Regions from separate parts of the Bradyrhizobium sp. 2S1 genome, predicted to be linked through region 1. Evidence: riboswitches for the same ligand, from Rfam matches in the RefSeq annotation. Region 1 holds a riboswitch; each other region holds the start of a gene.
The links. A riboswitch is a leader RNA that binds a small molecule or an ion and turns the genes downstream of it on or off. The one in region 1 is predicted to bind glycine.
Positions count from the first base shown of each region.

Region 1 (2,263 bases):
CCGTCAGGCTTCAAGCCGACACGGCGGCGGGAGGCACCTTGCGCGAATTGGGCGAGGATCTTGTCGGCGCCCGGAAAACCGCCGGCACGGGCGCCGCCGCTGCGGCGCACCTTCTGCACCGACCATTCCAGCGCGCCTTCGACTGGCGTCGTCGTGGTGTCGATATCGTGGCCATAGAGGCAGAGCCCGGCTTCGAGCCGCAGGCTGTCGCGCGCGCCGAGCCCGATCGGCAGCACGTCGGGATTGTCCAGCAACGCCGTGACCAGGGCTTCGGCCTTGTCCGCCGGCACCGAAATCTCAAAACCGTCCTCGCCGGTATAGCCGGAGCGCGAGACGAAACAGTCGATATCGGCGACGCGGCGCGGGCCGGCGTCCATGAATTTCATCGAACTGACATCTGCACAAAGTTTCGCCAGCGCCGATTCGGCTGTCGGCCCCTGCAGCGCGATCAGCGCGCGGTCGGCCAGCGACACGATTTCGCAGGCGTCGGAGAGATGCGCGCGCAGATGCGCCTCGTCCTCGGCCTTGCAGGCGGCGTTCACCACCAGGAACAAATGATCGCCGAAATTCGCGACCATCAAATCGTCGAGCAGCCCGCCGTCGTCATTGGTGAATTGGGCGTAGCGCTGCCGTCCCGGCGCGATGCCGACAATGTCCTGCGGCACCAGTTTTTCCAGCGCGAGCGCTGCATCAGTGACCTTGCCGGATTTGGGCTTCAGCGCGAGCTGGCCCATGTGGGACACGTCGAACAGGCCGGCGTTGCTGCGGGTGTGCAAGTGCTCCTTGAGCACGCCGGCGGTGTATTGCACCGGCATGTTATAGCCGGCGAACAGCACCATCTTGGCGCCGCGCGCCAGGTGCAGCGCGTGCAACGGGGTCTGTTTCAGCGGGGAAGTTTCGCGCGCAAGCATCACAGGGCCCTCGCGGTTCCCGCAGGGGACCTATTTCCCCTTGAGAAACCTGCAGAAAGCCCCATCTGTCGCTGTGCCTGAGAGTATTATCCCGTCGGCGGACGCATCGGGGATGACCCCAGCGCCTCTTTCCAGATGTCAGACGTCACGCGGTCCTTTTGCCTGAGAGTTTCCGGGGCGGTTGCTCCTTCGGCGCCGGCGCAAGGCCGGTCTCTCCCGACGTGACTTAGCTATAGGTAGGTAGAAAACACGGCGCCACCAAGACTGTCAACGCAGCCGCAGCAACTATCCAATGGGCTTTGTGCTGCCGCGGCAAGCCCATGATCCGCCTGCACAGTTTCTGGACACCGCAGCTGGCCTTGTCTAAAAGCGTTCGGCCGGAAATGACGCCTTTTTGCGGCTGACCGGCCCCTATTTCCGATTGGATGAACATGAGCAGTGTCAACGACATCAGGGCGACTTTTCTGAACTACTTCAAGGCGAACGGCCACGAAATCGTGCCGTCGTCGCCGCTGGTGCCGCGCAACGACCCGACCCTGATGTTCACGGCGGCCGGCATGGTGCAGTTCAAGAACGTCTTCACCGGCGTCGAGAAGCGTTCCTATCAGCGCGCGACCACCGCGCAGAAATGCGTGCGCGCCGGCGGCAAGCATAACGACCTCGACAATGTCGGGTACACCGCGCGCCATCTCACCTTCTTCGAGATGCTCGGCAACTTCTCGTTCGGCGATTACTTCAAGGAGCGCGCGATCGAGCTCGCCTGGAACCTGGTCACCAAGGATTTCGGGCTGAAGAAGGACAAGCTGCTCGTCACCATCTACCACGACGACGACGAGGCGGCGGGCCATTGGAAGAAGATCGCCGGCTTCTCGGACGACCGCATCATCCGCATCGCGACGTCGGACAATTTCTGGGCGGCGGGCGATACCGGGCCGTGCGGTCCGTGCTCCGAGATCTTCATCGACCGCGGCGAGCATATCTGGGGCGGACCTCCGGGCAGTCCGGAGGAGGACGGCGATCGCTTCCTCGAGTTCTGGAACCTGGTGTTCATGCAGTTCGACCAGGTGACGAAGGAGGAGCGCGTGCCGCTGCCGCGTCCCTCGATCGACACCGGCATGGGCCTGGAACGCATGGCCTTGATCCTGCAAGGCGCCGAAAGCGTGTTCGAGACCGATCTGTTCCGCCATTTGATCGATGCGGCCGCATCCGCGCTCGGACACGGTCCGAACGAGCAGACCGTTGCGTCGTATCGGGTTATCGCGGACCATCTGCGCTCGTCGGCGTTCCTGATTGCCGACGGCGTGCTGCCGTCGAACGAGGGCCGCGGCTACGTGCTGCGCCGGATCATGCGC
Region 1 covers NZ_CP147717.1:10,016,324-10,018,586, reverse strand. Annotated here, with positions in the region: gene gcvT (glycine cleavage system aminomethyltransferase GcvT) at 1-911, opposite strand, end outside; glycine riboswitch at 1,052-1,141, opposite strand; gene alaS (alanine--tRNA ligase) at 1,343-2,263, shown strand, end outside.

Region 2 (2,263 bases), 3.9 Mb from region 1:
CAGGGCCTGCGTAGCTGGGTGGAGTGCGGGAGCCCGACCTGGGATTCGGCGGCAGTCGAACGCATGCTCGACCTTGCCGCACGCGAGATGGCGATCATGGGTGCGACGATCGAGCGCATCGCCGGTCGCCAGGGCTTTGCCGGCTGCGTCCGCGCCCGTTTTCCTCATCCGAAGCAAGGCCAGCCCGGCATCCTGATATCAGGCCATCTGGACACCGTGCACCCGGTCGGCACCATCGAGAAGCTGAAGTGGCGGCGCGAAGGCAACAAGTGTTTCGGGCCCGGCATCTTCGACATGAAGGGCGGCAACTATCTGTCGGTCGAGGCGATCCGGCAATTGGCGCGCGCCTCCTTCACGACACCGCTGCCGATCACGGTGCTGTTCACCCCCGATGAAGAGGTCGGCACGCCGTCGACGCGCGACATCATCGAGGCGGAAGCCGCGCGCAACAAATATGTGCTGGTGCCGGAGCCCGGCCGTCCGAACAACGGCGTCGTCACCGGTCGCTACGCGATCGCGCGCTTCAATCTGGAAGCAACAGGCAAGCCGAGCCACGCCGGCGCGACGCTGTCGTCGGGCCGATCCGCGAGATGGCCCGGCAGATCATCGCCATCGACGGCATGACCACCGAGGACTGCACGTTCTCGGTCGGCATCGTGCATGGCGGCCAATGGGTCAATTGCGTTGCGACGACCTGCACCGGCGAAGCGCTCAGCATGGCCAAGCGCCAGGCCGATCTCGACCGCGGCGTCGAGCGCATGCTGGCGCTGTCCGGCACCGCCAACGACGTGACATTCAAGGTGACGCGCGGCGTCACCCGCCCGGTGTGGGAGCCGGATGCCGGCACCATGGCGCTCTATGAAAAGGCAAAGGGCCTCGCGGCGGCGATGGGCCTCGATCTGCCGCATGGCAGCGCCGGCGGCGGCTCGGACGGCAACTTCACCGGTGCGATGGGCATCCCCACGCTCGACGGCCTCGGCGTTCGCGGCGCAGACGCGCATACGCTCAACGAACATATCGAGGTCGACAGCCTCGCCGAACGCGGCCGCCTGATGGCGGCACTGCTGGCGACGCTGGACTGACATCGATTTGCACTGCACAACACGTTGGCACTGCCGGATCGAAATTTAGCCTTGTCCAATTTTCAGGCTTCGCCTACGGTCCGGCCGTCCAACACGACGATGCGGGAGAGATCGGAGCAACAACATGCGTGTTGTTGGCTTCGGCGCCGACGGAGCAACCGCCCCGGAAACTCTCAGGCAAAAGGACTGTATCGTCAGGACGATCTGGAGAGAGACGAATATGGCCGCACATCAAGGGCCATGACGTCCACCGAAGGGGATAGTTCGCTATTGGGCTGCGGCCCGATGCGGATCAAGCTCTCAGGTACCGTGACAGATGGGGCGCCGATGCCGGTTTCACCGGTGGTTCGGCGACTCTAACCCACGGGAGCCTGAAGACTATCATGCCTCACATTGCGATCATTGGCGCCGGCATCACCGGCGTGACGACGGCCTATGCCCTGCTCGAACGCGGCTACCGGGTGACTGTCCTCGACAGGCATCGCTACGCCGCGATGGAAACCTCGTTCGCCAATGGCGGACAGCTCTCCGCCAGCAACGCGGAAGTCTGGAACAGCGCCGCGACCATTCTCAAGGGGCTGCGCTGGATGCTCAGAAGCGACGCGCCGCTCTTGATGAACCCGAAGCCGAGCTGGCACAAATATTCCTGGATCGGCGAGTTCGTCGGCCACATCGGCCGCTATCGCAGCAACACCATCGAGACCACGCGGCTCGCCATCGAAGCGCGCAAACATCTTTTCTCGATCGCACAGCGCGAGAACATCGCCTTCGATCTCGAACGCCGCGGCATCCTGCACGTCTATCACGACAAGGCCGGCTTCGAAGCGGGCCTGCGGGTCAACACGCTGCTGCAGCAAGGCGGGCTCGACCGCCGGCCGGTGACCCCTGACGAAATCCGCACAATCGAACCTGCGCTGCAGACGGCCTGCTATGGCGGCTTCTTCACGCCGTCGGACGCGACCGGCGATATCCACAAGTTCACCCGCGGACTTGCCGACGCCTGCATCCGCCGCGGCGCGAGCTTCATCCACGAAGCCGATGTCGATGCGATCGCGCGAGGCGACGACGGCTTCCGCGTCAGTTGGAACGAAGCCGCTTCGCATGATGCTGACGTCGCGACGCAGCATGAGTTGCAGGCCGATGGCATCGTCATCTGCGCCGGGGTGGCGAGCCGTCACTTC
Region 2 covers NZ_CP147717.1:6,146,200-6,148,462, reverse strand. Annotated here, with positions in the region: partial or broken gene HAP54_RS29135 (M20/M25/M40 family metallo-hydrolase) at 1-1,082, shown strand, start outside; glycine riboswitch at 1,175-1,281, shown strand; glycine riboswitch at 1,285-1,400, shown strand; gene HAP54_RS29130 (D-amino acid dehydrogenase) at 1,466-2,263, shown strand, end outside.
Region 2: it holds a riboswitch for glycine, as region 1 does, so the genes downstream of both, HAP54_RS29130 (D-amino acid dehydrogenase) here and gcvT (glycine cleavage system aminomethyltransferase GcvT) in region 1, are expected to answer to the same signal.

Region 3 (2,263 bases), 100 kb from region 1:
GTCCATCGACTGGACCGTCACCTGAAAGCCGGCCTGGCGCAGCAACTGCGACGCGACGATGGGCTGGGTCTTGAGGGGCACCACATCGGTCGGCGCCAGCATCACGACAGGCGTGCCGTCGTAACCGGATTCGGCGAGCAGCTTCCTGGCCTCGGCCATGCCGCCGCCCTTGACGAGAGAGTCCGATCCGAGATCGGTAGCGAGCGGCGTGTCGCAGCCGAAAACGGCACCGCAAATCTTGTAGAGCTTCGGATCCCCGACCATGGCGTCGAGCACGTCCTTCTGGCTCAGTGCCATCATGGCGGCCCGGCGCACCTTGACGTTGTCGAATGGCGGATAAAGGAAATTCATCCGCCCGATGGTCTGGAAGCCGAGGCCGCTCAGAGGGCGCGACGTCAAATCCTTGTCGGCTTGCAGGATCGGCAGCATGTCGAATGACGGCCGTTCCAGGAAATCGATGTCGCCGGACTGAAGCGCGCTGGTTGCGGTCTGAACGTCGGGCATCGTGATCCATTCGACGCGATCGACCTTCACCACCTTGCCGCCCGAGGTCCAGCTTGGCGGCTCGGCGCGCGGCACATAGTCCTTGTTCTTCTCGTAGACGGCCTTCACGCCGGGCTGGAATTCCGCCGGGACGAACTTGAACGGACCCGAGCCGATCTGCTCGGGGATCGGCCGGTCCGACGGCGTGTCGGCAAGGCGCTTCGGCATCATGAACGGCACAAGCGTGGATGGTTTGCCGAGCGACTCCAGCACCAGGCCGTAGGGCTCCTTGAGTTTCAGTGTGATCGTCCTGGCATCGGGGGCTTCCAGGCTGGCGGTGAAGTCCATCAGCTTCTGGCCCATGCCGTCGACGGCAGCCCAGCGCTTCAATGAAGCGATGCAGTCTTCCGCAGTGACCGGCGTTCCGTCATGCCACTTCAGGCCGTCGCGCAGCGTGAACGTGTAGGTCAGCTTGTCGTCGGACACCTTCCAGTCCGCCATTTGCGGCCGGATCGTGAAGCTGGAGTCCATCGCCACCAGCGTGTCGTAGACCATGTAGCCGTGGTCGCGCGTGATATAGGCCGACGAAACGATCGGATCGAGCGCCCGCAGGTCGGAGTGCATCACCGCCCTGATCGTCTTGGCGTGAGACAGGCCCGGCCACGCCAGCGCCGTGGCGACAAGCAGCCCGCGTAACGCGGTCTTCCAGGACATCGGGGTGTTTTTGGCGCGCGGTGTGACTGACATCATTTTCCTCGGGTGAACGCTGAACGGACTTCGAGTGGTGTTGAAGAGCACGTCGGTTGAACGGAAACGGCTCGCCGGTGCGCGATGCCGTTTGTCATGGCGTCGAGACATCCGTCGAAGGCAGGGCAGTCGCGCGCTCGCGTCGCATGGATGGTCGTTGCGCCGGGGAGGCCGGCGCCGACGGGTGCAATGATGGGCATGTCTTGACGAGGCTCCCGGATGCCAGAGTCACCCCGACGCCGGCGTAAACCGGTGGAGGCGCCCCATCTGTCCCGGTACCTGAGAGCTTGATCCGCTGGAGCCCTTGCTCAATGCAATGGCGCGATGACGGATATCCCCTTCGGTGGACGCCGCATCAAGGATTCGGCGTCTCTCTCCAGATCGTCCTGACGACACGGTCCTTGTGCCTGAGAGTTTCCGGGGCGGTTGCTCCGTCGGCGCCGAACACGAAAACGAAGTGCTCGCTTTCGTTTCGATCTCTCCCGCATCGTCGCGTTGGACGCTCAAACGTTATTGTGCGCTCCAAAACCAGGCAAGATTAAACTTCAATCGTGACCTGCCCAGATCATATGCGTTCGATCTTGCGGGGCTCGTCGCTCCGTCAACTGCGGCAGATGCTCGCGCAATTCGGAAGGCGATCTGCGGAAACAACAACGCCCCGGCGAACCGGGGCGTTGTTCTCGGATTCAGATCAGATGCGAGGGGCTCAGGAGCCCTTCGGATTGATCTCGGTGTAATTGCCCTTGGCGTCCCACTTGTAGACGACGTAGTCGATCGCCTTGATGTCGCCCTTGGCGTCGAAGGCCATCTTGCCGAGCACGGTGTCCCACTGGCCGGCCTTGATCACGTCCATCACCTTCTTGGCGTCGGTCGAGCCGGCCTTGGCGACGGCCTGGGTCCACACCTGCATCGCGGCGTAGGTGTAGAGCGTGTAGCCCTCGGGGTCGATGTTCTTGGCCTTGAACTTCTCGACGATCGCCTTCGCGGTCGGCTTGTTGCGCGGGTCGGGGCCGAAGGTGAACAGGGTGCCTTC
Region 3 covers NZ_CP147717.1:9,911,779-9,914,041, reverse strand. Annotated here, with positions in the region: gene HAP54_RS47075 (ABC transporter substrate-binding protein) at 1-1,230, opposite strand, end outside; glycine riboswitch at 1,496-1,612, opposite strand; glycine riboswitch at 1,616-1,725, opposite strand; gene HAP54_RS47070 (branched-chain amino acid ABC transporter substrate-binding protein) at 1,937-2,263, opposite strand, start outside.
Region 3: it holds a riboswitch for glycine, as region 1 does, so the genes downstream of both, HAP54_RS47075 (ABC transporter substrate-binding protein) here and gcvT (glycine cleavage system aminomethyltransferase GcvT) in region 1, are expected to answer to the same signal.